4 regions of the Synechococcus sp. MU1617 genome follow, and region 1 is predicted to be linked to each of the others. Evidence: predicted binding sites of a transcription regulator. Region 1 holds the regulator's gene; each other region holds the start of a gene.
What was found. Region 1 encodes NtcA, which controls nitrogen genes in cyanobacteria. Its sites were predicted from a motif close to GTANCNNNNGNTAC; they were not measured.
Positions count from the first base shown of each region.

Region 2: the regulator NtcA is predicted to act here: its motif matches at 3,509-3,522, upstream of cynS (cyanase).
Region 3: the regulator NtcA is predicted to act here: its motif matches at 2,761-2,774, upstream of FZZ90_RS08990 (DUF4278 domain-containing protein).
Region 4: the regulator NtcA is predicted to act here: its motif matches at 4,128-4,141, upstream of glnA (type I glutamate--ammonia ligase).

Region 1 covers NZ_VTLB01000002.1:607,557-615,225, forward strand. The annotation lists gene FZZ90_RS06905 (glycoside hydrolase family 38 C-terminal domain-containing protein) at 1-892, shown strand, start outside; gene psbN (photosystem II reaction center protein PsbN) at 880-1,020, opposite strand; gene psbH (photosystem II reaction center phosphoprotein PsbH) at 1,105-1,305, shown strand; gene FZZ90_RS06920 (TatA/E family twin arginine-targeting protein translocase) at 1,315-1,545, shown strand; gene pth (aminoacyl-tRNA hydrolase) at 1,560-2,177, shown strand; gene FZZ90_RS06930 (DUF3146 family protein) at 2,177-2,434, shown strand; gene FZZ90_RS06935 (resolvase) at 2,418-2,858, opposite strand; gene FZZ90_RS06940 (DUF3084 domain-containing protein) at 2,855-4,006, opposite strand; gene ntcA (global nitrogen regulator NtcA) at 4,034-4,750, opposite strand; gene rph (ribonuclease PH) at 4,809-5,552, opposite strand; gene FZZ90_RS06955 (cob(I)yrinic acid a,c-diamide adenosyltransferase) at 5,698-6,297, shown strand; gene dcd (dCTP deaminase) at 6,297-6,890, shown strand; gene thyX (FAD-dependent thymidylate synthase) at 6,903-7,625, opposite strand.
Region 2 covers NZ_VTLB01000002.1:239,980-247,648, reverse strand. The annotation lists gene ppk1 (polyphosphate kinase 1) at 1-351, opposite strand, end outside; gene FZZ90_RS05155 (MFS transporter) at 397-1,686, opposite strand; gene FZZ90_RS05150 (GNAT family N-acetyltransferase) at 1,685-2,152, shown strand; gene FZZ90_RS05145 (anthranilate phosphoribosyltransferase family protein) at 2,113-3,183, opposite strand; gene FZZ90_RS05140 (cyanate hydratase) at 3,256-3,426, opposite strand; gene cynS (cyanase) at 3,622-4,107, shown strand; gene FZZ90_RS05130 (HEAT repeat domain-containing protein) at 4,161-4,883, opposite strand; gene FZZ90_RS05125 (formate/nitrite transporter family protein) at 4,891-5,778, opposite strand; gene FZZ90_RS05120 (ferredoxin--nitrite reductase) at 5,814-5,990, opposite strand; gene FZZ90_RS05115 (ferredoxin--nitrite reductase) at 6,018-7,559, opposite strand.
Region 3 covers NZ_VTLB01000004.1:27,838-35,506, forward strand. The annotation lists gene FZZ90_RS08965 (FAD-dependent oxidoreductase) at 1-754, opposite strand, end outside; gene FZZ90_RS08970 (hypothetical protein) at 809-1,018, opposite strand; gene FZZ90_RS08975 (hypothetical protein) at 1,008-1,361, shown strand; gene FZZ90_RS08980 (ParA family protein) at 1,521-2,168, opposite strand; gene FZZ90_RS08985 (hypothetical protein) at 2,178-2,369, opposite strand; gene FZZ90_RS08990 (DUF4278 domain-containing protein) at 2,861-2,965, shown strand; gene FZZ90_RS08995 (J domain-containing protein) at 3,216-4,001, opposite strand; gene FZZ90_RS09000 (SDR family oxidoreductase) at 4,017-4,682, opposite strand; gene FZZ90_RS09005 (hypothetical protein) at 4,739-4,951, opposite strand; gene FZZ90_RS09010 (hypothetical protein) at 5,060-5,245, opposite strand; gene FZZ90_RS09015 (hypothetical protein) at 5,454-5,780, opposite strand; gene FZZ90_RS09020 (hypothetical protein) at 5,879-6,034, shown strand; gene FZZ90_RS09025 (hypothetical protein) at 6,340-6,504, shown strand; gene FZZ90_RS09030 (hypothetical protein) at 6,640-6,804, opposite strand; gene FZZ90_RS09035 (phenylpyruvate tautomerase MIF-related protein) at 6,887-7,225, opposite strand; gene FZZ90_RS09040 (hypothetical protein) at 7,384-7,669, shown strand, end outside.
Region 4 covers NZ_VTLB01000001.1:249,515-257,183, forward strand. The annotation lists gene FZZ90_RS01435 (YcjF family protein) at 1-138, shown strand, start outside; gene FZZ90_RS01440 (aminotransferase class V-fold PLP-dependent enzyme) at 260-1,669, opposite strand; gene FZZ90_RS01445 (nucleoside deaminase) at 1,770-2,213, shown strand; gene FZZ90_RS01450 (alanine--glyoxylate aminotransferase family protein) at 2,185-3,369, opposite strand; gene FZZ90_RS01455 (allophycocyanin subunit beta) at 3,476-4,000, opposite strand; gene glnA (type I glutamate--ammonia ligase) at 4,207-5,628, shown strand; gene FZZ90_RS01465 (class I SAM-dependent methyltransferase) at 5,743-6,816, shown strand; gene FZZ90_RS01470 (copper-binding protein) at 6,891-7,181, shown strand; gene FZZ90_RS01475 (DUF6439 family protein) at 7,538-7,669, shown strand, end outside.

The DNA of each region.
Region 1 (7,669 bases):
GAATCAGTTGTCGTCCCCCCTGCAGTTGGAGCGGTATCGGGACCGGGGCGAATTCTGGGATGCCTGGGATCTGGCGGCGGACTACCGATCCCAGCCCTTGGGTGTCATGTCCATGGATGTCGTGGAATGGCTCGATCAGGGGCCCCTGGTGGCCCATCTGGTGCTGCGGCGCCAGCTCGGCGCCAGTTGCATGCGTCTGGACCTGCGGCTGAAGGCCGACACGCCCTGGTTGGAGCTGATCTGCAGTGTCGACTGGTGTCAGACCCATGAGCTGCTGCGCCTGGACCTGCCACTGGCGACCCCTGCTGTCCGTATCGCTGCCGACACCAGCGGGGGGGTGATCGAACGGCCCGCTGAACCGATGACGGCTCGAGAACAAGCCCGCTGGGAAGTCCCTGTGATCTCCTGGTTCGCTTCGCAGTCGCCAGCTCCCGGAGGCGGGATGGCTGTGTTGCTGGACGGTCCCCAGGGTGTGGATTGGTCTTCAGACCGACTCGGCATTTCGCTGCTGCGGGGTCCGACCTGGCCTGACCCCAGCGCTGATCAGGGGTGGCATCGCCAGCGTTTGGCCCTTATGCCGTTCTCCGGCTCCTGGAGTGATGCCGGTGTGCCGCAGGCGGCAATTGCGTTTCGCGAGCCCGGGTGGTGCGCGGCTTTGCCTGCGGAGCTGCGTCAGTGGTTCCCATCGCTGCCGCTTCAACTCACGCCGGTGGCCTTGGAGCGCCATGTCGACGCTTGCCTGCTGAAGCTGCTCAATGCGGGGTCAGCGCGCTGCTGTTGGACCCCCGGTGCGGGGTGGAGTGTCCGCAGGCAGGCTGATTCCAATGCTGCTGATGCCGTGGTGATCGCTCCGGGAGAACTCGTCTCTCTGGTGGTTGATCAGTCCTCGTGATCGTCGAACGGGTCGTCGAGTGCTTTTGATGGAGGTCCAAAGGCCTGGTACACGCCAAATCCGGTGAGTCCGAACAAAACGGCGAGCACGCCAATGGCGACGGACAGGGCTGGGGACGACGTTTCCATCACATCTCTCGACAGGATCAACCCCGAACCGGAGTCGGCCCCTACAGTATCGAGACTTCAAACCACCCGAGACCCGGCGTCGCCATGGCACAACGCACCCGTCTGGGAGACCTTCTCCGCCCACTTAACTCCGAGTACGGCAAGGTGGTACCCGGATGGGGCACCACTCCGGTGATGGGCATCTTCATGGTGCTGTTTCTTGTGTTTCTGCTGGTGATTCTTCAGCTGTACAACAAGTCCCTCATCCTCGACGGCATCAACGTGAACTGGAACGGCCTCGGCTGATCAGCACCCATGAACATCTTCGGCGTCGGTCTCCCCGAAATGGCGGTTATCGGCGCCGTTGCTCTTTTGGTCTTCGGGCCGAAACGGTTGCCAGAACTTGGCCGGACCCTCGGAAAAACCCTGAAGGGCTTCCAATCCGCGTCCAAGGAATTCGAGCGCGAGATCAACAAAGCCATGGCTGAGCCGGAGGTGTCCGGTGAGGCTGCGAAGCCGGCCGAAGAACTTCCCCCCAGCGACTGAGTTGTTCCAGCGGTATGACCACTGATCTCAAGCTGGTGGTGGGACTGGGCAATCCGGGGGCGAAATATGCAGGCACTCGTCACAACATCGGCTTCATGGCCCTAGAGCTTTTTGGTGAGCGCTCTGGATTCAGTTTTCGTCAGCAAGCCAAGTTGCATGGTCTTGCAGCAGATACAGGGGTGGGTGAGCAGCGGTTGCGCTTACTGATGCCCCAGACCTACATGAATGACAGTGGACGCGCGATTCGTGCTGCCCTTGATTGGTTCGGGCTGGAGCCCCACCAACTGCTGGTGCTGGTGGACGACATGGATCTTCCGCTCGGTCGTTTGCGATTGCGGGCCCAGGGCAGCGCCGGTGGCCACAACGGCTTGCGCAGCACCATTCAACATCTCGGGACTCAGGCGTTTCCCAGGCTGCGGATCGGCATTGGTGCACCAGCTGAGAATCCTGCTGAGCGTCGCGCCCGAACGGTGTCCCATGTTCTTGGCCCGTTCAGCAAGGTGGAGCAACCTTGTGTCGGCGCTGTTCTTGATGCTGTTCTGGACGGGATTCAACGTCTTCAGCGCCAGAGCTTTGAGCGTGCTGGAACCTGGATCAACGGTTTTCGCTATGACCTGGAGCCAGTCGACTGATGCCGGCTCTCCCGGCGACAACGGCCCATTTGCGGGTGCTCCGCCAGTGTTTTCAAGCCAAGTGCGTGGAGGGTGAAGTCTCAGCTGGAGGCTTCGAGTGGCAGTTCTCCTGGGCCTTTGACCGCGGCGAACTGATGGTGGAGCCGTCCTTGGGACGAGCCCTGATTGAGGATGCCCTTCGGCGGTTTCTGGTGCGTTCTGATTACAGGCTGGAACCGGGGGGTGACTACACCTTCATGGTTAGGGCCAGGTTCTGAGCGAGAACGTGGGAGCAGGCACCGGCCATTTCAGGCGGCACTGCAGGTGCTCCTCGAGCATCACCAAAGCGGCCACGGCATCCAGATCCACCGGTGGAATGCGCAGTCCTGCCGGCAGCATCCGTCGCCAACCTCGAGCCGGCCACAACGTCCAGTAACGCTGTCTTGCCCTCAGGGTTGTTCCCTGTTCAGGAATCACGGTGAGATTGCCCAGCCATTCCAGTCGCTTGATCCAGGCTCGGCTGCCCGTGCCGTCGCCGATCAGGATGCGGTCGAGAGCTTGGTCGTGATTCCACTTCTCCAGCCAGGGTCCCACAGCGTCCGGGGCCAGCACATGCCCTTCGCGCACGAGGCCGAGCTGAAGATCAGCCAGCACAAGACCACATTTGCAGCGGCCTGGATCGAGAACGGCCACCCGTTTCATGGGGATGGCTGAATTGTGACGACGACAGGATCGGCGCTGTTGCTGACCCCTGCGGAAATCACTTCCAATCCAACGCTTTGGCTGGGTCCTTCCATCAGGGTCTGGGCCAGTTGGGAGAGGGCTGATCCATCGAACTGAAGGCCCTCGCTCAGCGATCCTCTCCGCTGCACCTCGGCATAGGCCGAGGCCAAGAGAAGGTTCAGTCGTGTGCGAATGCCCTCTGGCGTGCGTTCATCCGGTGGCAGTGTGGTGGTGGCCAGCACGTCTCCGCGTTGGGCCACTGGCCGGTTGGGACGCACCTCGGGGAAGGCGTACACCGCTGTTTCACCCCGCAGCACATTGGTGGCGGAGCGCAGCGAGATCACCCAGGTCTCTGGTTTGCGGATGATGCTTTGCAGGCGTTCAACATCGCTGCGCGGAACGCGGATCAACTGGCGTTCGGGGGCTTCGCCAGGCCGCACTTTCCCGTAGGCGTTGAGATTGGCCTCCTGCAACAGCCTGTCCACAGCCTGTTTCGCCTGGTCTGGGGCATCGAGTCGAACCGTTGCTCTCGCCAAGGTCTGTCCGCTGCTGATCACCACCGATCCACGCCTCAGGGCGACCAGATTGCGTTCCAGTTCCTTGAGTTCCTGCTCACCGGCACGGATGCGGCTGCGAACGCTGTTGAGTTCGGCTTCCGTCCGCTGGATGTCCGCATCGCGGGAGGCGATGTCCTGGCTGAGGCGTTCACGTTCAGCTTCGAGTTGGGCCCGCTCTTTCTGAAGAGGAGCCAGTTCAAGGCGCAGGGTGTTGGCCCGTTGCTGCGATTGCTTGAGCTCAGTGGCTATCCGCTTGGTTTCCGTTTGGGTCTTGTCCCGTTCCCGCTCGGCTGCCTCGAGCTGTTGCCGGCTGTCCTGGAGTTTCTCCTGCAGGGCATCCAGTTCAAACAGGCCCACCCGCAACTGCCGGCTCACCAGCAGCATCAGGCCAAGCGAGAGTGCGCTGATCAGGCTGCCGGTCAGCACCGTGATCAAAACGGCGGTGCGCCTTGGGCGCATCCTGAACAAACTGAGTCGCGCTTTGCCGACGCGGCTGCCCAAACGGTCGCCCAGGGTCGACAGCACGCCCCCGAGCACCAGCAGAACCAGGATCAGTGCCCAGCCGCTCATGGCTGCACCCGTCGGTCGATGGCCGGCTTAGCTGAAGCGTTTGGCCAGAGCGATTGGATCCAGAACGGTGATTTTCTTGCGGTCAATCTGAACCAGACCGGATTGACGCAAGTCTCCCAGCAGACGCGTGATTGTGACCCGTGTTGAGCCAATTGCTTCGGCGATGGCTTGATGGGACAGGCGTAGGTCGATGGTGATGCCCAGCTCATCTGCCACGCCGAAATCCCTGCACAGCACGAGCAGGAAGCTCACCAGCCGGGATGACATGTCCCTGTGGGTCAGGGTTTCAATCATCGTTTCGGTCTGCAGAATTCGGCTGGAGAGACCCTGCAGCAAGCGCAGGCCAACGCTGGTGTCTGCTTCGATGGCGGCCTTCACGGAGGTCGCCGGTGCCGTCACCATTTCGACCCGGGTGAAGGCCACAGCGTGGTAGAAACGATCGGACCTTTGACCGGTCAGCAGGGACAGCACTCCGAAGAGGCTGTTCTCGCGGAGCAGGGCCACGGTGATTTCTTCACCCGACTCGTAAACGCGGGACAGACGCACGGCTCCCCGGCGGATCAGATACACCCGTTCTGCGGGATCTCCGGGGAAGAAGATGGTCTTGTTGCGGTCAACCAGTTCACTGCTGGCGCCATCGAGATCCCGGATGATCTCCAGGAGAGAACGGTTGGCCGGCTCTGCGCTGGGAGCTGGAGCCACCATCTGCGGGGCGTATCGGCTGAAACCTCGGCTACTGGTCATGACAACCCCCTGGTGAGGCGAAGTTACGGAGCTGGCGGTGGCCGCCATGTAGCGGTTATTACGTAACGCTGCTGTGCTCGTTGAAGGCCTGGCGTTGCGCCTGCATCAGGGATGACACTCCCGGCTCCGCTAAATCCAGCAGCTCATTGAGTTGGTTGCGGCTGAAGGGCGCTCCCTCAGCAGTTCCCTGGATTTCCAACAGACGTCCATCGCCGGCCTGCACAACATTCAGGTCCACCTCAGCTCGGCTGTCTTCGCTGTAGTCCAGATCCAGCAAGGCCTGGCCATCCACCAAGCCGACGGACACGGCCGCCACCTGGTCGATCAGGGGCGATTGCTCCAGGACTCCTTGTTCCACCAGTGATCGGCAGGCCTGGTCCAGGGCAAGCCAAGCCCCGGTGATCGAGGCCGTCCTGGTGCCGGCGTCCGCTTGGATCACGTCGCAGTCGATCAGCAAGGTGCGCTCACCAAGGCGCTCCATGTCGATCACGGCGCGCAGGCTGCGGCCGATCAACCGCTGAATCTCCTGGGTGCGACCCGAGAGTTTCATCAGCTCCCGTGATTGCCGCTGTGGGGTGGAGCCGGGCAGCAGACGGTATTCGGCGCTGAGCCATCCCAACCCTTCTCCCTTACGCCAGCGGGGAACCTTGTCCTCCAAGCAGACGCTGCAGAGCACAGCGGTTCGACCGGTGTGAACCACAAGGGAGCTCAAGGCGAACCCCATGGGATTCCAGGTCACCGAGAACGGTCGCAACTGCTGCGGGCGACGGCCATCAGTGCGGTGTTCAAGGGATTGGCTCATCGGTGGTGTGCAGTTCGTCAAGCCTCGCAGGCGGTTGGGTCTCGCCCTGTCCAAACACCATGGGTGGTGTCAATCCTCTTGTGGAATGTGATCTCGCCGCTAGATTCAAGGTCTCGCCGGGATCGCCCGGACAGATGCTTCCGCGATGACCACAAGCCTCGCCGACCCCCAAGCCTTCCAGAACTCCCTGGATCGGGATCAGCAGGCTTTGCAGCGGGCGGGCCTCAGGCCCTTACCTTCTGTCTCTGACCCGCCACCCCTACATCTGGTGGCTCCAGAAGGGCAGCTGCAAGTGCATACAGCGCCCTACCGAGGCAGTTTCGCCAATGTTCTGAGTCAAGCCATGCGTGCTGCCGGCTTGGGCAGTCGTGTTCTGATCAGTCAGTTCCTCAAAGGGGGCGTTCAGCAGGGACCTGCAGGACGGGTGCAGCTCTGTGGAGGCCTTGTCTGGCTGCGGCCGGAAGTGCCCCTCTGCCTCTCCTCGCCGGGGCATCCCGGTGGCGCTGAGGCGGTGGCTGCTGTTTGGTCCATCTGCCGCCAGCATCTGATCCAGGGAGATCTCGACCAGCTGGTCTTGGATGAAATCGGTCTTGCAGTGGCCTTCGGATACCTGGATGAAGCGGACGTGATTGAAGCCCTCGAGCAGCGGCCCGCTTCGATGGATGTGATCATCACTGGACCTGCAATCCCCGCCGGTGTGGTGGAGATGGCAGATCAAGTCACGGAGTTGCGCCGAGGTTTCTGATGCTCAAGTGCGATCGCTGGATCACTGAACAGGCCGGTCAGGGAATGATCGAGCCATTCCAGAGCGGTTTGGTCCGTCACCTCGAGCCGGAGCAGAAGCTGCGACCGGTGCTGAGTTTCGGTTGTTCGTCCTACGGCTACGACCTGCGCCTGTCTCCTCAGGAATTTCTGATCTTCCGGCATGTTCCGGGCACGGTGATGAACCCCAAGCGGTTCAACCCGGCCAACCTCGAGCCCACCCCCCTTCATGAGGATGAAGACGGGCGCTACTTCATTCTTCCGGCGCATTCCTACGGCCTCGGTGTGGCGTTGGAGAAGCTGCGGGTTCCCCCCAACATCACGGTGATCTGTTTGGGCAAGAGCACCTACGCCCGCCTTGGAATCATCGTGAACACCACCCCTGCTGAAGCGAGCTGGGAGGGTCACCTCACCCTTGAATTCAGCAACAGTTCCGGCGCTGACTGCCGCATCTATGCCGATGAAGGCATCTGTCAGCTGCTGTTTTTCGAGGGTGATCCCTGCTCTACCACCTACAGCGATCGACAAGGTAAGTACCAGCACCAACCGGAACGGGTGACGCTGGCCAAGGTTTAGATCTCTCTTGAATTAGGGAGCTAAACGAGCACGGTGCAGCCTGCTTTTTTCGTACCAGGCTGCGAATTCAGGGGCCCACTCCACCATGTGGGGCCACATCAGATCGCAGAGCTGGCGGATCTCTAACTGGGCATCAAGCTTGGCTCGCAGATCCATGAAGTGCAGGAACGCCCGCAGGCTGAAGCTCACCACAAAGTGCTGGCGGTAGTCGAAGGGAAGGATGCCGCGGGCATGCTCTTCGGAGAAGCCGGCCTTGAGCAGATCCCTGTAGCGCTCGGCGGCGCTTCGGCACAGATCGAGGTCCTGTTGGCGTAGCGCTTCGGTGTAGGCGTATTTCTTGCCCTGCCGATCGCTGTACTCGCCGACAGGCCGCAGATAAAACACCTCTTCCAGGTCCAGGGCTCCATCCGCTGCACGGCAGATGCGTTCACCGGTGTAACGCATCGATTGCACATCGAAGCTCACCCCCACCCGGTGGGTGCGGGCCTGCTGCATCACCGAGTGTGGGAACCAGCCCACGTTCAGAACGATCTGCGCATGCTCCATCGGGCCGTAGTGGCCGCGTTCTCCAGATAGCAGACGTTTCACACAGATCTCTCCAGCTCGCTGCTCATCGGGCCAGTTGGCACGATCTCCGGCCACGAACCCTTCGCTGTAGTCCTGATGCATGGCGGCGTACACGCATTGCTGCGGGTTCGGCGTAGCTGCGATCAGATCGACCCGAAAGCGGTCCATGGGAGCGTCAGAGTGACGAGTTGTGGTGATCATGGCGAGGCGTG
Region 2 (7,669 bases), 370 kb from region 1:
GAGTAGCTCAACCTTGTGCTCGAGCAGCTTCGGCCTCAGATGTTGGCGGTAATGCACCTGTTGCTCTCGCAGCAGGGGAATCAGTCGCTCTCGGATCGCCAGCAGTTGCTCCAGGGGTGACTTCCCGTCCTCACTCGGTTTGCTGACGCCCGCCTCCACCTGAGACTTCAGTGACGCCACGCGAACCATGAAGAATTCGTCGAGGTTGTTGCTGAAGATGGCGCTGAACTTGGCTTGATCGAGCAGAGGTGTGCGCGGATCCAGGGCCTGGGCCAGCACCCTCTCGTTGAAGGCGATCCAGCTCAGCTCCCGGTTGATGTAGTGCTCCGGGGCTAATGCTGCTGCGCACATGGGCTGAACGTCTCGGCGCTGGTGTCGTTAGCCGAAACGTAGCAATCAGGACTGGCTTGGTTGTGTGTCGGAGATGTCCGGCAGAGGGCTGCCGGCCACTAGGCCGATCACGATCACCAACACGGTTGCCGCTGCGGCAAAGGGGCTCACTGGACCCAGAAGGTCGTAGCTCAATCCCGCCAAGGGTGGACCGAGAAAACTGCCCAAACTTTGCAGGGCCTGAAGGCTGCCGAGGGCGCTGCCTTGCCCCTCCCGACCTAGGCGCCGTGACACCAGGCTGCGCAGGCTTGGTGTGACCAGGCCGGTGCCCAGGGCCAGGATGCCGACGGCGATGAAGATGGCGCCGGCCCGATCGGATGCACCGACGCTCGGTATCAGCAGGCATCCAATGATCACCAGGCCCAGGCCCAGCAAGGTCAGACGCCATTCACCAAACCGTTTCACCAGGGGCCCGATTAGCCCTCCTTGGACCACGGTGGCGACGACCCCCACGACAAGGAACGCTGTGGTGGCCAGTTCAGGGCCCCAGCCGAAGCGTTGCTTGAAATAGAGCACCAGGATGGCGGTGAACCCGTTGAAGGCCAGAAAGAACAGGAAAAAGGCTCCGCACAGTCGCCCCACGCTGGGGTTCATCAGCACCTGGCTGAGTCGTGCAAAAGGATTTAGGTCGCGTTTTCTGGGCAGGCTTTTGCGCGAGTCCTGAGGATGGGTTTCCGGCAGCAGATTGAGCACCACCAAGAGGTTGAGAGCAGCGAAGCCTGTGGCCACCCAAACGGGAAGGGACACCGACACCTGGGCCAGTTGCCCGCCAACGAAGGGCCCAAGGATGAACCCCAAGCCAAAGGCCACGCCGATCAAGCCGAAGGCACGGGCCCGCTTGTCGGGAGGAGTGATGTCCGCCAGCACGGCGCTGGCCGTCGCTGCCGTACCGCCACTGATGCCGTCAATGATCCGAGCTGCGAACAGCAGCAACAGGGGAAGCAGGCTTTGGCTGGGCCAAGGCAGTGAAACCGTTACTGCAAACAGGCCGAGTCCCACCACGGATCCTGCGACGCAGATGCTGATCACGGGGCGGCGGCCGTACCGATCACTCAGCGCGCCGATCAATGGGGTGACCAGGAACTGAGCGAGGGCATAGCTTCCCGCCAACAAACCCAGGGTTCGTCCGTCTGGGGCGAACTGGGCGAGGAGAAAGGGCAACAGCGGAAAAACAATGCTTTCGCTGAGCCGGTCGTTAAGCAGCGTGAGAAACGCGCTGAGCAGTGTGGGAATCCGAGGACGCTGCAAGCTTGCTGCCACGCAGGAGAGACTCACATTCCAACAGGCGGCTGCCATGGCTTTGCGTCCGATTGCTCCGGAGGATCAACCGCTGTTGCGGGAGATCTATGCCGATGCGATCGAATCGCAGGCTCCCCTCCTTTATTCAGATGAACAAGTCAGGGCTTGGGCGGCCCTGGCTTGGTTGCCCGGCGTGCTCGACGCGAGCTTTCGGGAAGGCTCGGGATGGCTCACCACCGATGGTTCAGCGTTTGCGATCCGCCATCCCGAAGATCGTTTGTCGCTGCTCTATTGCCGTGGTTGTGCGTCGAGGCGGGGGCATGGCAGTGCGCTTCTGAACCGGATTGAGGCGGATGCGCTGGCGTCCGGCGTCCGGCATCTGCGAACGGAGGCCAGCCAGTTCAGCCGACCGTTGCTGGAGCGACGTGGCTGGTGTGTGGAAACGCCGGAGACGATCCTGATTGGAGGCGTTCCGTTCGAGCGCTATCGGATGGTCAAGCTGCTCCGCCAAGCGCAGAGTTGATCGAGCATGGCTCGGGCCTGGCCCGTTTGCAGAGCAGACGCTGCCAGTTGAATGCCTTGTTCCAGGGATTCACAGCAGCCGGAGAACCACAGATAGGCGCCGGCGTTCCAGCGCACGGCGTCGCAAAGAGGGCCTTTGTGCTGCAGTGCGTTTCGCGCCTGATCGGCCCAGGTGTTGTCGTCAGTCCATTCCACATCGGCGTCGTGACAGCCATGGTCCCGGGGGTGCAGGATCAATCGTTCCGCTTCGCCGTTCCGCACCCGGGCCGTGATGCAGGCCCTGCCGATGGGCAGGTCGGTTCCTCCTTCCAACCCTTTCACGGTGAGGACATCGGTTTCTCCGGCTTGCTTCAGGGCTTCCCAGGCGCGGGCTTCTGTTGGTGGGTGGACAAAGCCACTCACGAGAAGATGGTCGCCTTGATGGGGTGTCCAGAGGAGTTCCAGGCTGGCAACCGGGGGACGCTTGCCCAGCTCCTCGCGGTAGCCGATCAGGGTTTCCGCGATGGGGAAGTGATCCGGTTGGTGGATTAGGGCGAAGCCGTTCTGCTGGAACCCCTCTGCAACGGCGCTGATCGGCAGACCTGTGAGGTCGAGATTGAGAAGGCGGAACAGGTCAATAGCGGTGACGCCGTATTTGATCGGCATCCGGTCACCGCCCTGCAGAACCACCGGCTGACCACAGGCCAGCAGCACCAGCGCGGTGAGCGGGTATATCGGCGCTGTGCGCGTGCGCCCGTCATAGGGCATGCCGAAACAGAGCGGTGTTCGACTGCCAGCGGTGGATTGCAGCACCGGTCCGTGGGTTCGGTAGGTGTCGAGCATCCCCGTGAGTTCTTGGGGCTCGGGTCGTCGGATGCGATGGGCAATCAGGAAGGCGCCGATCTGTGCGGGCGTCGCTTCGCCCTGCAGCATCAGCTCCATGGCATCAGCCGCTTCCTCGCGACTCATCCCTTTGCTGGTGTGTTCGCCGCTTCCCACCTTGCGCAGGTGCTGCTTGAAGCGGTCGCGGCCGGAGAGAACTGCGCTCGTCAAAGGTCCGGCCTCAAGCTGTGGCCAGTCTTCAGGAGCGACTCACCCGGTAGGGGTAGCAATTGCTACGAAAGCTCAGGGCCTGCTCAGCCGTGATAACCCTTCGAAGCTGCCATGACGTGGATGCTCAGGGTGGTGGCGTCCTTCGGCGTAATAGAGCCGTTCCAGGATCAGTTGGGGCGCTGTTATTGGAGGAAGGAATTGCGCCTGAAGCAGGGTTGCCATGGATTGGAAAAATTGGCTCATTTCAAATTTCTTCTCTAACTAATTTCACCCGCATCATGGGTTTGTTTGCTGTGCTTGTTGCTTCAAAATAGGCTGTTGTTTTGTAGCTGATGCTTCATTGTTAAGCCTGCGTTTGCGCAACAGTTTCTTTGCTGCTGAGACGTTCCAGCTTGGGACGCTGTTTTTGAAGCGGCCATAACAACTTTTCGTTCAATCATGACTGTTTCAGCTGTTCCTTCGACCCCGTCGTTGTCAGCTCCTTCTCAGGAGACCGTCACCGCGACCTTGATGGCCGCCAAGAAAGCCAAGGGAATGAGCTTTGCCGATCTGGAGTCGGCCATGGGCCTTGATGAGGTCTGGATTGCTTCCTTGTTCTATGGACAAGCCACGGCCTCCAAGGAAGAGGCTGAAAAGCTGGCTGAGCTGCTCTCCCTTGATCCGGCCATCACCGCCGCTTTGCAGGAGTTCCCCACCAAGGGAAGCCTCGATCCTGTGATTCCCACTGATCCCTTGATCTATCGCTTCTACGAGATCATGCAGGTCTATGGAATGCCTCTGAAAGATGTTATTCAGGAACATTTTGGTGACGGCATCATGAGCGCGATCGACTTCACGCTTGATGTCGACAAAGTGGAGGATCCCAAGGGTGATCGCGTCAAAATCACCATGTGCGGCAAGTTCCTGCCTTACAAAAAGTGGTGAACAACCAAATGCCTTGATTGAGGGCATCATGGCCCCGCAACAGCGGGGCCTTTTTATTGGCGGAACTGTTGGCTTAGTTGGGTGCTGGCCATCTTGCGTCGATTTTCGTCATTCAGGTCCTGGCTCAACTCCAGAAGACAACGCTGACTGGCAGGTGTGGCGATACAACCGAGCGCGCGGAACGCGGCCTCGGCAACAGGCAGTGAACCGTTGCGACACAGGTCTGCCAGCTTTTCGCTGATCAACGCGCCATCGCGGCGTTGCAGAACCCGAATGGCCGCCACAACGACTGGATCGCGAAAATCATTCAACACCTCTTGGCAGAACTGCAGCAGTTCATCGTCGTCAAGGCAGTGGGACCGGAAGCTGAGCAGTTGCAGGCCGGCCAGTCGGTGCAGTTGGCCTGGGTGATGCAGGCAATTCACCACCACGGATTGCGGAACTTCGGCGCCCCAGCAAGCCAGAGCCTGAACCACCATCAGATTGGCGTCCTCATCGTCCGAAGTTTGCTCGAGTTGAGCCAACAACCAATCTCGGGCCTCACTCTGGTGGCATAGCCCTGCTGCCATCACTAAATCGGGCAGAACCCCATGGCTAGCGAGGAGTTCTTGAATCACGGGCCAGCCGCGCTCGGCTTGCATCCCCAGTTTTTCGCAGAGGGCTCGTCGCAGATCAACAGAAAGGCTGGGGGAGTAGACCTCCCCCAGCCAAGAAGGCTCCAATGGAGCGCGTCGTGATCGGGCGAGCCGTTCCCAGAGAACGGCTTCCTCGTTCATGGATGGATCAGCGGGCACCCAATTCAGCAGCGAGCTCACGCTCCAGCTTTTCATCGTGCTCGGTCGGCAGCACGTTCTCCATCGGAGTGCGGTGGGTGCTGTAAAAGAGCATGCCGATGAACACCATGCCGCCAACGATGTTGCCGAGGGTGACAGGCAGGAAGTTCCAGAAGATCACCTTGGTGAAGGGGACGCCTGAACCGAGGATCGGGCCGGCGGTGTGCAGGAACTGGTTCACCACGATGTGCTCCATGCCCATCGATTGGAAGGCGGTGATCGGAAGCCAGCAGGCCAGGATCTTGCCGGGAACGCTCTTGCTCACCAGAGCCATGGTCACGCCCAGGCAAACCAACCAGTTGGCCACCAGTCCGCGCAGGAAGGCGAGGAAGAAGCCCATGCTTCCCAGGGCCTCGTACTTCTTCTCAACGTTGATTTGATTGAGGGCCATGATCTTCTGAGCCACGGCATCCCAGATCGGTGGGCCGACGTTGTCAGCAGCGCCGTCCATAGTGCCGCTGGTAAGGCTGATGGCCATGATCACGGCCACAACGGCGGTGCCGATCCAGTTGCCGATCCACACCCAGGCCCAGTTGCGGAAGGTGGCACCCCAGGTGCTTTTGCCAGCCCAGGTGGCCATCGGCAGCAGAGCGAAGTTGCCGGTTACCAGCTCCATGCCGAACAGCACGATGCTGGCGAAGCCGAAGGGGAAGAGCAGTGAGCCCACGAAGGGGGCTTTGACGGTGATGCCCACGGTGAGGGCCAGGATCACTGCCAGGCCGAGAATGGCTCCGGAGTAAAAGCCACGGATCAGCAGGTTTTTCACGCTGACCGTTGATTTTTTGCCGCCGGCGGCAATCATGCCGTCGACAAGCTCATTGGGGAGGACGTAGTCCATCGGATGAGATTGAGAGTTGGACGAAGGTTTTGATGTCAACCGCTGATGCGGTTCATCAGGCGGGAGAACAGATCAGGGCTGCCGCCCTGACGGTTGATGGCGGCTCCGTCGCGACCACTGGCGCTGAGCCAGTTGACGAAACGAGAGAACACGTCGTTGCGGTTGGCCATGACGGTGAGGGGGGTGGTCGATGCGGGGAGCCGTGACTTCAAAAGGAAGCGTCACGGCGACCGCAGCGATCAGGCCTTGGGGGTGGCCCCGAACTTGTCGATCAAGACCTCTTTGAGAGCGGCTTTGATCTCATCGGCAGGGATGGCTTTGCGATGGATTTCGCCGATGCTCGGGTTGGCACCTTGGGACCCACCGATGGTCATCGTGTAGCCCTCGCCCATCACGCCTTCACTGTTTTTGGCCTTGGTGCCGGTGAGGCCGATGGCACCCATGTAGGCCTGGCCGCAGGTGTTGGGGCAGCCGGTCCAGTGGATCTTCAGCTCCTCAGGAAGATTGAGCTCTTGGTCGAGTTGCTTGGCCGCTTCCAGGGCTTGGTCCTTGGTGTTGGTGAGGGCAAAACCGCAGTAGGTGTTGCCGGTGCAGGACACCGTCCCTGCGGAGATGTGACCGGGCTCCAGTGGGAAGCGCTGCACCAGGGCATCAGCCTTTAAAGCCTCGAGCTTGTCGTTGGGAAGCCCCACGAGGATGACGTTCTGGTCTTCCGTGAGACGCACTTCCCCACTGCCGTAATTGAGGCTGGTGGTTGCGAGATCCTGCAGATCCTGGGCGGTCAGGCGACCAACAGGAACGTGAAGACCTGCGTAGGAGAGCCCTTCCTGTTTCTGGGGATGGAAGCCGTAGTGGGAGCGGGGCGTGGTGTTGAACACGGACCCAGGATCGGGGGTCAACGGACCGAAGAGTTCTTCAACCTGGCTGCGGAACACGTCGTGGCCCACTTGATCCAGGTAGAGGCGGAAGCGGCCTTTGGGGCGCTTGTCGCGCTCACCGTTGTCCCGCCAGAGCCGGATCACGGCGTCGGTCATCTTGCAGATTTCGTCTGGTTTCACCCAGGCGTTCAGGGGAACGGCATAGGCGTTCATCTGCGATGACAGAACACCGCCGATCCACACACCAAACCCCATCAACCCATCGCGTTCCACGGGATGAAAAACGATGTCGTTGTGGAGCAGGAAGTTGTCCTTCGCGCCGGCAACGGCGGTGTTCCATTTGCGGGGCAGGTTGGAATACTCCGGGTTGCCCTGGCAGTTGTTGGTGAGGAAGTTCTGCAGCTCGGTGGTGTAATGCCGCGTGTCGACGATCTCGTTGGGATCGATGCCGGCGATGGGATTTCCGGTGACGTTGCGAGGGTTGTCGAAGCCGGATTGGATCGTGCTTAGGCCGGCTTCCTTCAGCCGCTTGAGGATTTCGGGTAGGTCGCCCAGCAGCACGCCGCGCAGTTGCAGGTTCTGACGCGTCGTGATGTCACAGCTGCCGTTTTCGCCGTAGCGCTCAACGATGGAGCCAACCACCCGCAGCTGATCGGCCGAGAGCACGCCATTGGGCACCCGCAGCCGGAGCATGAACTTGCCTGGCGTTTTCGGGCGCCAGAACATGCCGTACCACTTCAAACGCAGCTGAAGGTCGGTTTCATCCACCTGCTCCCAGCCAAGCTCGGCGAATTTTTCGATTTCGCTGCCGACCAACAGGCCATCTTTGGCCGCCTTGTTCTGCTCGATCTTGTTGAGCTTCTTGCCATCCAGGTAAGGCCTGGAGGGAGAGCTAATGGTCATAAGTCGATTAACGAGTGGGCGGATTGATTGCTCAAAGATGAGGCGCGAATCAATCGAGATGGCCCGAAGACCGGCAACGCTTCAAAACGAAGGGGAGCGTTGGGATGACT
Region 3 (7,669 bases), on a different contig from region 1:
TTCCTGCCAAGACAGTGAGCAGGCCAGAGTCCAGCAAGCGTTCAGCCAGGGGAGCGATCAACTGCTCGGCGATGCTGCCGGAACGCATCCACCGCACATCAAAGGAGTCTTGATGCGCCAGGGCGTAGTAGTAGAGCAGCTCCATGGTGACGGCTGCCGATAATTCCTCCGGTGGCTTGAACAGCCCCACCAGGAGAATCGGACGCAAAAACTCGTCGATCATCCGCTCACTGATTCCCAGTTGGCGGAACAGGGTCAACGCATCGATGGCGTCGTAACGCCGGAATGTCGCCTCGTTTCGATTCAGATCAAGCATCGCCACCAGTAGGCCGGCAATGCTCAAGCGATCGGCAACAGGCAGGCGCTTGAAGTTCTTGATCGTCGCCATGGCCTGCCCCAGGGGGCTGGGGAGCTGCAGCCCATCACCGAACACCGGCGCAGTGGCCTCCAGACCGGCGGGGGACCAGAAGGCGCTGGTGGTGAATTCAGTGAACACATCAGTGAGCCCAAGCTCATCTGTCAGCGCATTGATGTTGGGGTAATCCCTCCAAAAGCCCCGGGTGCCGGCTTCAAAGGGTTTGCCAGTGGCGGTGCGCATCGCCGTCCTCCCCGTGGGATCCGACATCCCATCGATCAGGGTGACGCAAACGCCTGCTTCACAGAGAGCTTTGGCGGCACCCCAGCCGGCCCAGCCAGCGCCGATCACCACCACATGGGAGGCCTCAGCGTTCATGGCCTTGGGTTGCTCAGGCATCACCCTTTGAAAGTTCCGTGAATGATCAATGCATCATGAAGCTCTAGTGCTCAATCAGAGCAAGTTCAGAGCCTCAAGCACTTGGACCCGAATGCCACCGAGACGGGCCCATGCCCGCAAGGCATCAGTTTGGGAGCGGTAAGGCCGCCAGTCGTCTTCATCAATGCGCCGTTGAATGTGACGCATCACCCGTTCAGCGACGACACGGTCACTGGATGCTTTCAGAACGATCTGCCGACCATTCAACTCAAACGTGTCAGTCATTTTTGGGTGGTTTGATCAGCTCACCGGTCTGCAACGACACCACAGCGAAGCTGCCCACAAAGACAACCGCAACCAGGACGAGGAAGGCCGCTGTGAGATTGCTGATCTCAAGCTGCCCGAGCATGAAGGCAAGCAATGGCATCATCCAAAGCAGCAACCGCTTTTGAACTTAAACGGACTGGTCGTTGTTCAGATTGCCAAGAACCATGCCGGCCATCGACAAACCGATGGCAAGCATCACAACCGCTTCGATCATGCGGCTTTATTGGAGACGCTTGGCTTCTTGAGCAGAACAGCCGCGGTGGAGGGCTTCACCGTGACCTGGCCAGAAAGAGCAGATTGAGATTGGGGCTGCCAGGTGGATGCTGCTGAACAACGGGTGGGATTTTTCAACCAAGAACTGCGTCCCATCAACCTTCAATCAGCTGTGACCAGGATTACGGATGAAGCGCAGAAGATCTGTCTGATTGGCGACCGACGCCGGAAGTGAGGTGTTTCTTGATCAAGCACTAATCGCGTCAGGCATTGCTGCCGTCAAGCGATCACGGATCTGAACAGCTGCCTGGCGATAGGCCGCCCAGCCCCCCATGCGCCGTAGATCGGCACGACCACGATCATCCACAGCATTCGATACGCATACACCCTCCACCTCAGCTTTTTCAAACGCCGCTAACAAGGGGATTTCCGCCTGCATCACATCCACATCAAAACCCTCCAAAATCTGGCGTGCTTCCTGCGCAACCCGTTGTTTTCGGCTGTCCACCTTCACCAACAACGCGGCATGCATGGTGTCCATCTGTCTGAGGATTGAAGAGAGTTCAACGGTGAGCTCCACTGATCTCGCCTGCGGCGTGGTTGGCAGCAAAACAAGATCTGCTCCCGCCGAAAGATTTTTGAGTTCATCCTCGTGGCTGCTGGCCTGCCCGTCGGTGATGATCACCTGGGCGTGGCGGGTGGCTTTCGCTGCAGCCTCCACCGGCACCACCTCAAACGGAAGCATCCCCCGGGCGGCATAAGCGGTTGCTGACCGATTGCGGTCCGCATCAACAACACACACCGACAGACCCTGCTGGGCCCAGACACAAGCCAAATGAATGCTGGTGCAGGTTTTTGCCACACCACCCTTCTGGCCAAAGACAGTCAAAAACATGGCGAAGGTTTAAATGCGCGGAATGATCGCGTCATTCGGGAAAAACTCTTCAAACACACAAATGCGGTCGGCCCAACGGGCCTCCACTTCCAAACGCATCAAGCGATTGCGCACCCACATCAAGGTGTCCACATCAATAGGTTTATGGAACTTGTGCTGCTGAGCCTTCACCCAATCATCCTTGCTCTGAGCGCTGTTCATGACCGCCAAAACTGATCTGCACTTACCGTACGGATGGCGTCTATGGGCGCCATTAGCTTCACACTGAGTAAGCATCAAAGATCACCCAATCGCAGACGAACTGTTCAGCAGAACAACGAATTAATGGAAGCTTTGAGTCCGGGCCAGAAGGTTCAGAGCTTGAGCCTCGAGATCGGTAGCCGATCCATCATTTCCACCAGTCAAGCGGCGACAGAATCGATTCAATTCTCCTTCAGCCGTAATGACTCAAAAAACACCAGAACTCAAGCCGCGTCCGGTGCATACACCTCCCAAACGTGCTTGAAGCCTTTGAAGGCCTGAGCCGAACAAAATTCTTGTTCTGTAACAGCGCGAACGACACGTGGGATTGCACCACTCCTATAAAGGATCTGTAGCAACTGCTACGCATTCACGTTCACCTCGTCTTCGGCGAGGCGCAGTTCGATTCAGGCCATGGAACGGGGACCTGAGCTTGCTTCGAGGAACTCATCATGACCCTGACCTATCGCGGCCAGAAGTACAACCAGAACAACGCTGCCGCATCCAACGCCCAGCGTCCTGTTCTTGTTTATCGCGGTCAGAAAGTATCCCGCTGACAACAGCACAACCTCTTTCAAGCCCCGCCTCGGCGGGGCTTTTTTTATGGCTCATTCGCCTTCAGGATCTGGCTGCTTTGCCTTCCAACGTTCAAACCAAACCGCGACGGCGAGGGACACACCCACGGCAAATCCAGCACCAATCAGCACCACCCCAACTTCGACCGGCATCAACGCGACCTGATTACTGCCTCAAATCATCGGACAACACCCATCAAAACGATCAGGGCTGCGCTATCGAACCAACGCGTTATTGAACCAACGACTGGTAGGCCTCATTGACGCGTCGAAAAGCTTCCGCCGAACCACCGAGATCGGGATGATGCTGCTTCACCAGTTTTCGATGCGCCTGCTTGATCTCCGCCAGAGACGCATTGGCGTCCAAGCCCAACACCCTTAAAGCTGCACGGCGTGGATCACGGGCATCGCCATCGTCCTGACGATCCGTTTGACGTTGATCCGTTCGGGTGCGGCGACCCTGCCTTCTGGAACCTGATCGGTCCTGGCGCTGACGCAGCTGCTCCACCACCCGCCGTGGATCCTCATCCAGCCATTCACTGGCGCGAACTCCAAACAACGCAAACGCCGCCAAAACTGCCGTTGTTTGCTTGTTTGGTTTGGCTCCCACCGCTGCAAGGAGATCTGTTCCCAGGCCAGGAACCAGTCGGTCCAGTCGCTGATCAAGAGTTAAGTGGGCAGGGAAACTACTGCGGTTGAGCTGATCAACCAAGACCTCCAACCCGCTCTGACGCAGTGCCGTCCATCCCGGCTGCTGGGCGAGGGCCTGCCCCCATACCCGCACCTGTTGGCTGCTGATGCGCGGTTGAGCTTGCGCCGATGGCTCGCTCCAAGGGCGATGGGATCTGGGTTCCGTACGAATGCGTTGGCGTTGCGGACGTTGCAGTCGCTCCAACTCACGGTTAAGCCGCGACAGCTCGCGGCGTAAGGCGTCGTTCTCCGCCAGCAACGCCTCAACATTGCTGGTGACCCGTTGTTCAGGGCGTCCGCCTGACCAATGACGCGGATCAAATCCCAAAGCATGTCTCCCGTCTCACCACGGCAACAAGTCACCATTGGCATGCCAGAAGCTGCCGCTGGTGGCCAGCGTCAAGCCATCAATCCGGGCCAACAGCCCCTTCACCGACTGCTCGGGCGGAATCCCGCTTGGATTGAAACGAATCATGCGGGTGCGCACCAATCCGGGATGCAAAATCGCCACAGCGATGCCCCGCGGTTCCAGATCAATCGCCAACGATTTTCCAGCCATGTTGAGGGCCACCTTCGACATCCGATAGCCATAGGAGCCTCCCGAGCTGTTGTCGTCGATGGACCCCATGCGGCTAGTCATCAGCACCAACTTGGCTCCGCTGGGCATCTGATCCACCAAAGCCCTGGCCAGCAGCAAAGGAGCAAGGGCATTCACCTCAAACTGTCGACGAATGCCATCGGGATCCAAATCCATTAGGCCCATCGACTGCAAAATCCCGGCATTGAGGATGACGCCATCGAGGGGCAAGCCATCCAGACGCTGCTCCAAGTCATCAATGGCTTGGCTATCGCTCAACTCAAGGCCGGCTTCCACCCTCACCCCCAGGCCCTCCAGTTCATCACTGGCTTGCCGGCAAACCGCCACCACATCATCGCCTCGGGCCTTGAGCTGGCGGCAGTATTCCAAGCCGATCCCACGGTTTGCGCCGGTCACCAGAAACGTCGCCATTGGGAGGTTTCAGCAACCGCCATCCTGCCGGCTCTTGCGTCACACCACCGAATGAATCACGCCAAAAAATCTCCATCGATGCCGTACTGGTGCAAACACTGCTTCACCGTGAGCACCGAAACCGTGCTGCCGGTCTCTGAATCCACCAGAAGGTAAGGACAGCCTCGGAGCACGCAGCACCGCCGTGCATCGATGTAGGCATCAAAAGCATTGGCATGGGAACACTCCTCCACCCAACCTTCACTGCTGAGATACCGCGTGAGGATCATGTCCAAGACGCCTGGGCCACTGGTTATGGCTCAGAACTTTCCGCATCCCAGGAAGTGCCTTGAAGTCTTCGGGATCGCAACGGCCCGAGAAGGCCGAAGCAAGGCTGATCAATGGGATTCAGCTGCCCCCTGCACAACGGTGACCACCTGATTCCAGGTGGCATGCACCACGCGATAGGTCTTCAAAGTGGCGCGTGATTTGGTGCGGGCGTTCACAAAGGCTTTGAACTCCGTTTTGAAGCAGATCTCCTGGATCCACTGACCTCCCGTATCAAGCCTCTCGATGCAATACATCAGAGATAAAGCAGTTAAAAACATCACAACCGCAAACCATTTGCTGAGCACAAAATCAAAAGGTGCTGTTCGGGATCAATCAAAAAAAAGCCCCCGCGATTTGCGGAGGCTCGGGTGGTGTGAGGAGTCGACGATTTTGCAACTGCCGACCCTGATTTCATAGCCCGATTTCAGATCAGCAGCGGGCCCAGCCACAAAGCTTTATCCACTACAGATAAAGAACACTGGCGCGACAGCGACGGAGCGCATCACGCACAGCTTCCAGCCTCGTCTCGTCCGGCCGCTGCAGCCCGGCAGGCACCACCATCACATCATCCGCATCCAGATGAACCCGTGCCGAGAACCAGGTGCCAGGTCCTGGCACAGACGCACGGCAGATCGGATCCTGGTTTTCGTCCAAACGTCGCTCGATCAACCAACTCTCCACCCGATCCAAGGGCTGAAAGGCCGTTGAGGCAGAAGCCACAGGCGCCATCAGGGTGAGCAGCAACAAACGCAAGGCCTGCATCACAAGGCTTGGGCGAGCGAAGCGCACCCATCGTCACAGAGAACACCTGTTCAGCCGCACCGTTGCGTTAGAAGAGCATCCTCGCGAAGCCGCCGATGCCGTTATTTCGCTGTGAGGGATGCTCCATGCGCATCGAACGCTCGATGGCGGCTTACTGGCGCAACAAGGGAAAATTGCTGTGTTCATCATGTCTCGACCGCCAGGAGATGCCTCTGAAAACGACCGAGAACGGCCAAAAGCAAGGCTCTTCCGAATTCCGTGCCAACAGCAACAAAAGCTGACGCCAGCTGTGGGAATGATGCCTTTGTCATTCCCTCCCCCTTGATCCATGGGTTTCCTCGCCGTCGCCGGATGCGTGCTCCTGGCTTCCGCCATGTCTGCTGCACTCACCACCAAGCCTTCGAAAGCCTGAGCGTTTGAAACGCCGGTGCAAATCTGAACAAAAACCGGGCCAGCCCCGGTTTTTTTGTGGCGGTGAACCTTTAGCCATGGATCTTTTCTCCCACCAAAGAGATTTAGAACTGCAAATCAGATGTGCAAGCCGCCCCCTTGCGGCTTTAGATCCTTGATCCACTGAGCGATACCCATGGAGAGCATCAGTCGCATCTGCGCCACGTCCAAGGGCACAACCATTGATGCCATCGGCCAGGGCCGCTACCGCGTCTGCAGTCGCCATGCGGTGTGCTCTGACGTTGAAGGTCTTTGGCAGGCCTATGAAATCCTGCGGCGTCAGGAACAATCCCTAAGTTGATTGCTGAGGCCAGGAATAAGTATCAACACTTACAGCGCTTGAGTGTTCAGCACGTAACAATTGGCGCACCCCGGTGAGGGGTAATGCGTCGACTCCGGGAGGGCCTAGGGAACCCTCCTTTTTTATGGGGCGTTTTTAGAAATTCAGAGTTCCTGCACTGTCTTCCCCGAACTCCAGGTAAAGGCAGCGGGCATCTTCAGCACGACCGCAATCAATCAGGTGCTGGACCCGCTCACGCCACCACTGCGACACACCAGAACCCAACTCCTTGTTGGGCAGACCACCGAAGGATTCACTCACAGAAATCATCCGTGCTGGGAAAACGCTAAGCAAGGTGATCGAGGGCGTGACTTGGCTTGTTACGTGCTGTTAGCAGCTGTTGTTACCCAAAGGTGGTGCCGTTCCACCCCCAACAGCTCGCCTGCACATCCTCAAAACCGATGTACACCCGGTTGGCAGGAATTCCGGTGCGTGCATGAATCAGCTCACAGAACGCAGCTGTCATCGCAGGCGGACGCAGGGCACCGATCGACTTCACCTCCACATAGGCACAGGGCTCGAGGCTGCCGGCGAAGGTCATCGGCACGCCTGTCTCCAGGAGCGTCATCACGTAGGCCTCCGGCTTGCCCGTCTGGTTGGCCAACTCGGACGAAAGGGCCTGCAATAACGCTGATCCATCCTTCAACGCTGGCAGCGACGTGCGCACATTGATCAGAGGCATCGGCTCAAGAATGCTGGCAGAAGCTTGGCACTCTCAAGCCATGAGTGCCAAGACCTAGCTGTTGATCAAATTGAAATATTTCCAAAAGCAAAGACCATCAACCTGAACAATTCGAACAGAGAAAGGCTCATAAATTGCACACAAAAGTGATCAGCTCAATGATCCTTCTTCACTTTTTTGGCCTCGGAGACGTTCTGCGTCGCTATGAACTCGAGCAGATTACCGGCCTGGCAATCCAAGGTTTCAGGCCACTCAGCCTGGATGAATTGATGCACTGGTCGCAAAACATGGCCGACCAGAACCAATGGGATGGCGAGGCAATTCGCCACGACGTGCTGAGCACTTGGCTTGATCAAGCCGAAGACATCACCCGCTGGAGGAATTGTTTGAGTCAGGCACCTGCTGAGGTTGAACTGTTGGCCGGCATTGGCGATCAGCACACTT
Region 4 (7,669 bases), on a different contig from region 1:
TCACTGCAGCGCTTTCTGGCCAGTGCGATGCGGCAAGTGGTTGAACCGCTTCAGACGGCGGCGGCGGGACGGCTTCCCCCCCGGCCAGGGCCTCAGCAGGAGGGGGAAGCATCGGACCCCGGGCATCCAGAACCGTGATCAGGAGCAGATAGAGCACACCAATCGCCACGGAGATCGCCCCGGTGACGATGGCAACCCAGCGTGAACCCTGCTGCTGTTCCGACATGGGAGCCTTACAAACGATGGCGATTGTGAACGATCAGGCTGGAGCCAGGGATCCATTCAGTCGTCCCGACAAGTCGCTGAGGTGCTGAGCCGTGGTGTGGGGGTTACCAAAAACCGCCTTGAGACAGAAACGGTCGCCGTAGAAGGGTCGCGACAGCATGTAGCCGTGAGACAGCAGCATTTGACGGGTAGCTTCACTCCAACGGCCGGCTGCATCAACGCCCCCCTCCTTGGCATGGAATGCCAGCAGGTGAAGATCACCGGCCAACAAGGTGAACTTCTCTGGATCCAACTGGGCGGCAAAGGCGGTCCGCCGTTGCAAAGCTCCGCCGAGCGTCGCTTCGATGCCCGCCTCGCCCAACTGACGCAGGCCCAGCCAAAGCTTGAGGATCTCCGCAGGTCGGGTGCCCTGCAAGCCGATCTCCCCGCCGTGATCCATCCCCTTGGGCGCCTCCATGTAGGGCAAACCCGTTGAAAAGGCCTGACGGAGATGGGTTCGGTCCCGCAGCAAGAGCAGGGATGACGCCTTGGTGATGCCCAGCAATTTCTGGGGGTTGAGCGTGATCGAATCCGCCAGTTCCATGCCGTCCATCAGAGATGCATGGCTGGAACTCAGCGCGAACACACCGCCGATGGCAGCATCAACATGCAACCAGACCTCAGCATCACGGCAGAGGGTTGCCACATCCAACAGAGGATCAATGGCTCCGCGCACTGTGGTGCCGGCCGTGGCCACGACCGCCAAGCAAGGACGCCCCTCGGCTTGCAGGGATCTCAAACGCTCAGCCAAAGCCTCGAGGCAAAGGCCACCATCGGCAGCCACGGGAAGCGTCTGGAGCGCATCATCCGCCAGCCCCATCACCCTTGCGGCCTTGTTGATCGAGACGTGTGCATCTTGGCTGCACAGCAGCACAGGATCCCGATGTCTGGCCCCCAACGCCGCCCGTGCCGCCACCAGCGCCATGAGATTGCTCAGGGTTCCGCCGCTGGCCAGAACCCCTCCAGACCCCGTGGGCAAGCCAATCCTGTGGCAGAACCAGCGGCAGAGGTCATGTTCAAGGCCTGTCAGACCAGGCGAAAGCTCCTCGGCCAGGAGGTTGTTGTTGAGACCTGCACAGACCAATTCCGCCGCAATTGACGCGGTGAGCGGGGGTGGATCGAGATGGGCCAGAGCACCGGGATGGGACGGCTGATACGCCCCATCCATCACCTGCTGAAGGTCACTGAGCAGCGATTCAACGCTAGCCCCCTCAACACCTGGGGCCACATCAGGCAAGGGACGCATGACGGGGACCGGGCTGGATCGATCAGCGGAGCCGATCCAACGGCAGAGCAGATCTGAACTGCGATGCAGGAAGTCCCTCAGCACCGGATCTGAAGCCGAGGGGATGGCGAACGGAGCAAGCCGATCCGGGGGGTGCTGAGACTCGGAACAGGCTTGCAACGGAGACCCGTGAACTGCAGTGATCTTCGCGTCTCGTGGGAAGGTGCTCAAAGGACAACGTGGGACAGCGGTGGATCAGCGGGATGAGTTCACTCGCTGGATGGACGTTCTGCTCCAGCGCGCCGAGGAGGCTGGAGTGGAGGGAGAAGTGCCGGTGGCCGCTGTGATCCTCGATGGAGAGGGACGAGCCATCGGCCATGGACGCAACCGGCGCCAGAGCCACAGGGATCCCCTCGGGCACGCCGAACTGGTGGCCTTGCAACAGGCAGCGATCGTTCAGGACGACTGGAGATTCAACAACTGCACCCTGATCGTCACCCTCGAGCCCTGCCCCATGTGTGCAGGGGCCTTGGTGCAGGCCCGCATGGGAACTGTGGTTTTTGCGGCAACAGACCCCAAGCGCGGTGGCCTGGGGGGAAGCCTTGACCTCTCTACCCATGCCAGTGCTCATCACCACATGAGGGTGATTCAGGGCGTGCGCGAACCTGAGGCGAGGGGGCAGCTGGAACGCTGGTTCAGGCAGCGGCGGCGACAGAACCGCTGAAGCGAGGCAGCTCTGTCTCAAACAGGTTGAGCAGACGGTTCACGTTTTCAGGGTTGGAGTTGTACCCCATAAGACCGATGCGCCAGATTTTTCCGGCCAGGCTGCCGAGTCCGCCACCCACCTCGATGCCGTGGTTGTTGAGCAGGTGTTGGCTAAAGGCCTTGCCATCCACACCTTCAGGAATGCGAACCGTGGTGAGGGTGGGCAATCGGCGGTCGGCTGGGACATGCATCGAAAGGCCGAGGCTTTCCAGACCACTCCAGAGCATCTCCGCATTGCTGCGATGGCGTGCCCAGGCCTGATCGAGACCTTCTTCTGCCAAAAGACGCAGAGCCTCACGCATGCCGAAGTTCATGTTGACCGGCGCAGTGTGGTGATAAACGCGGTCACTTCCCCAGTACTGATTCAGCAGGGAGACATCCAGGTACCAGTTGGGAACCTTGCCCTGACGAGCTGTCATCTTGGCCTCAGCACGGGGACCCATGGTGAAGGGGCCGAGTCCGGGAGGGCAGCTCAGGCCCTTCTGGCTGCAGCTGTAGGCAAGATCAACCTTCCACTCGTCGATGTAAAGCGGTACACCCCCCAGGGAGGTGACGGTGTCGAGCAGCAGCAGGCAATCGTGCTTCCGGCAGAGGTCGCCAATGCCCTCCATGGGTTGGCAGACACCCGTTGAGGTTTCGGCATGAACCATCGCCAGGATGGCAGGCTTGTGCTCGATCAGCGCCGCTTCCAGCTCATCGAGGGAGAACCACTCACCCCAGGGCTTCTCAATGGTTTTCACCTCAGCGCGGTAGCGGCCGGCCATGTCAGCCAGTCGCAGGCCGAAGTATCCCTTGACCGCCACGAGAACGGTGTCTCCCGGTTCGACGGTGTTGGCCAGGGTTGCCTCCATGGCAGCACTGCCGGTGCCGCTCATCGGAAGTGTGAGGCGGTTGTCGGTCTGCCAGGCGTAACGCAGCAGCTCTTGGACCTCACCCATCAGCTCCACGTAGAGAGGATCAAGGTGACCAATCGGCGTTCTCGACAGAGCCTTCAGAACCGTTGGGTGGGCATTTGAGGGGCCGGGTCCAAGCAGAAGGCGGTCGGGTGTGCCGATCGGTGCAAAGGCTTTGCGGTGACGATCGTCAACAGGAAGGAGTGAGTTCGTCGTCGCCAAAGCCCTGATCGTTGGTTCGTGATGGTGAGCCTACGCAGTCACGCCCCTTGGGAGGGTGAGGAAAGCGCAATTGCAATCTGTTCGAATCTTGCTTGAACCTGTGGGCTCAGCGCTGGCGCACGTTCGTTTCACCAAGGCCCTTGGCCAGGTGATCAAACGGCTGAAGGACGGTGGAGAGCTGATCGGATGCAGCACCGTTGGCCAGAAGCATCTCGGAAACAACTTCTCCCAACAAAACGATGCTGCGGACTGTTGGGCCGGTGGGTACGCCGAGACTCTTATAGGTGTCGTCGAGTCCGTTCAGAACACGCTCATTGAGGATCGTGGAGTCACCAGCCACCAGGGCGTAGCTGGCGTAACGAAGGAAATAGTCCATGTCCCGCAGGCAGGCGGCGAGCCGGCGGGTGGTGTAAGCGTTGCCGCCAGGCAGAAGCAGGTCGGGTTCATCCCGGAACAAGCGCTGACTGGCTTCACGCACAATCTCGGCAGCAGAGCCGTTGATCAGCTCAACGGCCTGAATCCGCAGCGTGGATTCATCTAGGTACGCATTGATGCTGTCGATCGCTGGACGATCGAAATAACGACCCAACTGGTCGTAGCGACCGATCAGACCGCTGATTGCATCGCGCATGTCCCTGAATCTCCAGAGGATCCCCAGCGGAAGCTAACACCGTTGAGGCGGTCAGATCCTTTGGCAGGCCTGCATTTCAGCCAAGTTGACAGAAACGGTTACGCAGTCGCCCTCTAGCGGTTAAAACGTACCCCTTGATACAAAATGGTGGCTTGTGGCTGTTTACGGTCACATCACTGCACAATTCAGTCGAACAGTCCTTTCTTATGTCGAAATCCCCCCAGGACGTCCTGCGCCAGATCAAGGACGAAGGCATCGAACTGATCGACCTCAAATTCACCGATCTGCACGGCAAATGGCAGCACCTCACGGTCTGCACCGATCTGCTGGAGGAAGAGTCCTTCACTGAGGGCCTGGCATTTGACGGCTCATCCATTCGCGGATGGAAAGGCATCCAGGCCTCCGACATGGCCATGGTGCCGGACCCCAATACCGCCTGGGTGGACCCCTTCTACCGGCATAAGACCCTGAGCATGATCTGCTCGATTCAAGAGCCACGCACCGGCCAGCCCTATGAGCGCTGTCCCCGCGCCCTGGCCCAGCGAGCTCTGAACCACCTGGCCAGTACCGGGCTGGCCGACATGGCTTTCTTCGGCCCTGAGCCGGAGTTCTTCCTCTTCGACGACGTCCGCTACAACTCGGCCGAAGGTGGTTCCTTCTACAGCGTTGACACCATCGAGGCGGGCTGGAACACCGGACGCATCGAGGAAGGCGGCAACCTCGCTTACAAGATCCAGGAGAAAGAGGGCTACTTCCCTGTCGCTCCCAACGACACCGCACAGGACATCCGCTCCGAAATGCTCCTGCTGATGGGTCAGCTGGGCATCCCCACCGAGAAGCACCACCACGAGGTGGCTGGCGCGGGCCAGCACGAACTCGGCATGAAATTTGCTGAGCTGATCGAGGCCGCCGACAACGTCATGACGTACAAGTACGTCGTTCGCAACGTGGCCAAGAAGTACGGCAAGACGGCCACCTTCATGCCCAAGCCGGTGTTCAACGACAATGGCTCCGGCATGCACGTGCACCAGAGCCTTTGGAAGGGCGGTCAGCCCCTGTTCTTCGGTGAAGGCACCTACGCCAACCTCTCGCAGACGGCCCGCTGGTACATCGGCGGCATCCTCAAGCATGCTCCCGCCTTCCTGGCCTTCACCAACCCCACCACCAACAGCTACAAGCGTCTGGTGCCCGGGTTTGAAGCACCGGTCAACCTCGTCTACTCCGAAGGCAACCGCTCTGCCGCCGTGCGGATCCCGCTCACCGGCCCGAGCCCGAAAGCCAAGCGCCTCGAGTTCCGTTCGGGTGATGCCCTTGCCAACCCCTATCTCGCCTTCAGCGCCATGCTGATGGCCGGTCTGGACGGCATCAAGAACCAGATTGATCCCGGCGATGGCGAAGACCGCGACCTGTTCGAACTGGCAGCTGAAGAGCTGTCCAAGATCGCCACAGTTCCTGCGTCACTCAACGGCGCTCTCGAAGCGTTGAATGCCGATCGCGCCTTCCTCACCGCTGGCGGCGTGTTCAGCGACGACTTCATCGACAACTGGATCGACCTGAAGTACGAGGAGGTTCAGCAGCTTCGCCAGCGGCCGCACCCCCACGAATTCACCATGTACTACGACGCCTGATCAGCGCCCATACATCCCACGACCCGCCTCCCTGGAGGCGGGTTTTTTTGTGGACTGCTAAGCACGCGATTGCGCGTCACATTCGCTGGAATAGCGCTGTTGTCTGGATCCGCGATGGCATCAACGCCCCTGAGCAAGCTTGCGTACCAAACGCTTCAGCAAGGCAAAAGCATCGCGGGCCTGGCCCACAAAGAGCTGAGCACAAAGCTGATGGAGCTGCTGGCTCCCGATGCCGTTCCCAAGACGGAACCCGTGTCCGCAGAAGTTCTTGGAGAGCTCCGCCTGGACATGGGCAAGCTCCAGGAACAGGATTGGCAGGATGCCGAACAGGGGATTTACCCCGAGCAGTTGTTGTTCGATGCCCCCTGGCTCGACTGGGTCAGCCGCTACCCGCAGGTTTGGATGGATCTTCCCTCCACGTGGGATCGACGTCGTGAGCGCAACGTGCGCGATCTGCCCAAGGAGACCGACAAAGAGCTTTACCCCGAGTACTACCTCCAGAATTTTCATCATCAAACCGACGGGTATCTGAGTGACCACTCGGCCGGTCTCTACGACCTGCAGGTGGAAATCCTCTTCAATGGCACCGCCGATGCCATGCGACGGCGGGTCTTGGCTCCGCTGAAACGGGGCTTGAAGCACTTCGCAGACCGTGCACCCGGCTCCCTGAAGATTCTCGATGTGGCAACCGGCACGGGCCGGACATTGCACCAAATCCGGGCTGCTGTGCCCCACGCACAGCTCATCGGAACCGATCTCTCCGAGTCGTACCTGCGTCAAGCCAACCGCTGGCTGAATGACGGCGATGCATCGCTGGTTCAGCTGATCCGTGCCAACGGAGAATCCTTGCCATTGGCGGGAGGATCGGTTCAAGCCGTTACCAGTGTGTTTCTGTTGCACGAACTGCCGGCGGAAGCACGCCAGAACGTCCTGAACGAGGCCTGGCGTGTACTCGAGCCTGGTGGAGTGTTCGTGCTGGCCGACTCTGTTCAGATGGCTGACTCACCCAAGTTCGCTGCAGTGATGGAAAACTTCCGGCGTGTCTTCCATGAGCCCTACTACCGCGATTACATCGGCGATGACATCGACGCCCGCCTCTCAGCTGCAGGGTTCGAAGGCATCACCGCGGAAACCCACTTCATGACGCGGGTCTGGTCAGCGCGCAAACCCATCGCAGAGGCCAGCTGAGGGGATTCCCTGACAGCGTCCCTTGCACGAACGGCTGCGAGCCATAGGGTGTGATCGATTCTGAAGGGAACTTCATGACAAATCCCTTCCGGCTGCGTTGGCTTCAGGGCTGGACGTTTCAGGTGGTGCTGATGGAAGGCCATGTGCAGGTGGAAGCCCACGGTTTCGGCATCTGCCTACGCACGGCTGTGATGCCAGGGGAAAGTCCTCAGGCAGCGGCCGATCGTTTGGTCTTATCTGAAGATCGACGCAGGCGGGCTCTGCACAATGCCTGGCTTCGTGGTCAGGACATGGCGCAGCCCACTGAAGTGTCAACGACGAAGGAGGTTGCCCCCTCCTCCAATTCGCTGGTGGTGGTTGGCTAGGCCCATCGCCAACAGGTGACCTGTTCTCCTGATCTATTCAGAGCCGAGCAAGAAACCAAGCCAAAGCAAACCCTGCTCCACCAAAACGCATTGCCCTCCAGAAGCGCTCCCCCGAAGACGGTGAGAGGGGCCATCCCACAGGTGGCTGGCTAATCAGGTTGGAGCCAAGCTTGCCTCGTTGCACCCAACGCCGCGCAGCAACACCCGACCGGGCATGGGCCTGACATTGGCCTTGCAATAGAAGGCGGGAGGCACGGTGGAGCCAACGCAATGCACTGCTGGGACGTTTGCCTTTGCGCTGTTCCACGCCGTTGCACCCACATCACCCGAAACTAGATCGATCTTCTGATCCAGGGATGACTTCACCCGACGCCCCATGGCCCGACTCCGCCAAAGCCAAGGCGGAAGAGCTGCATCAGTTGCTCCGCATCGGCGATCGCGACTGGCATCAGCTGAAGAGCCACCGACAGCGGCGTGGAGCCGAGTTG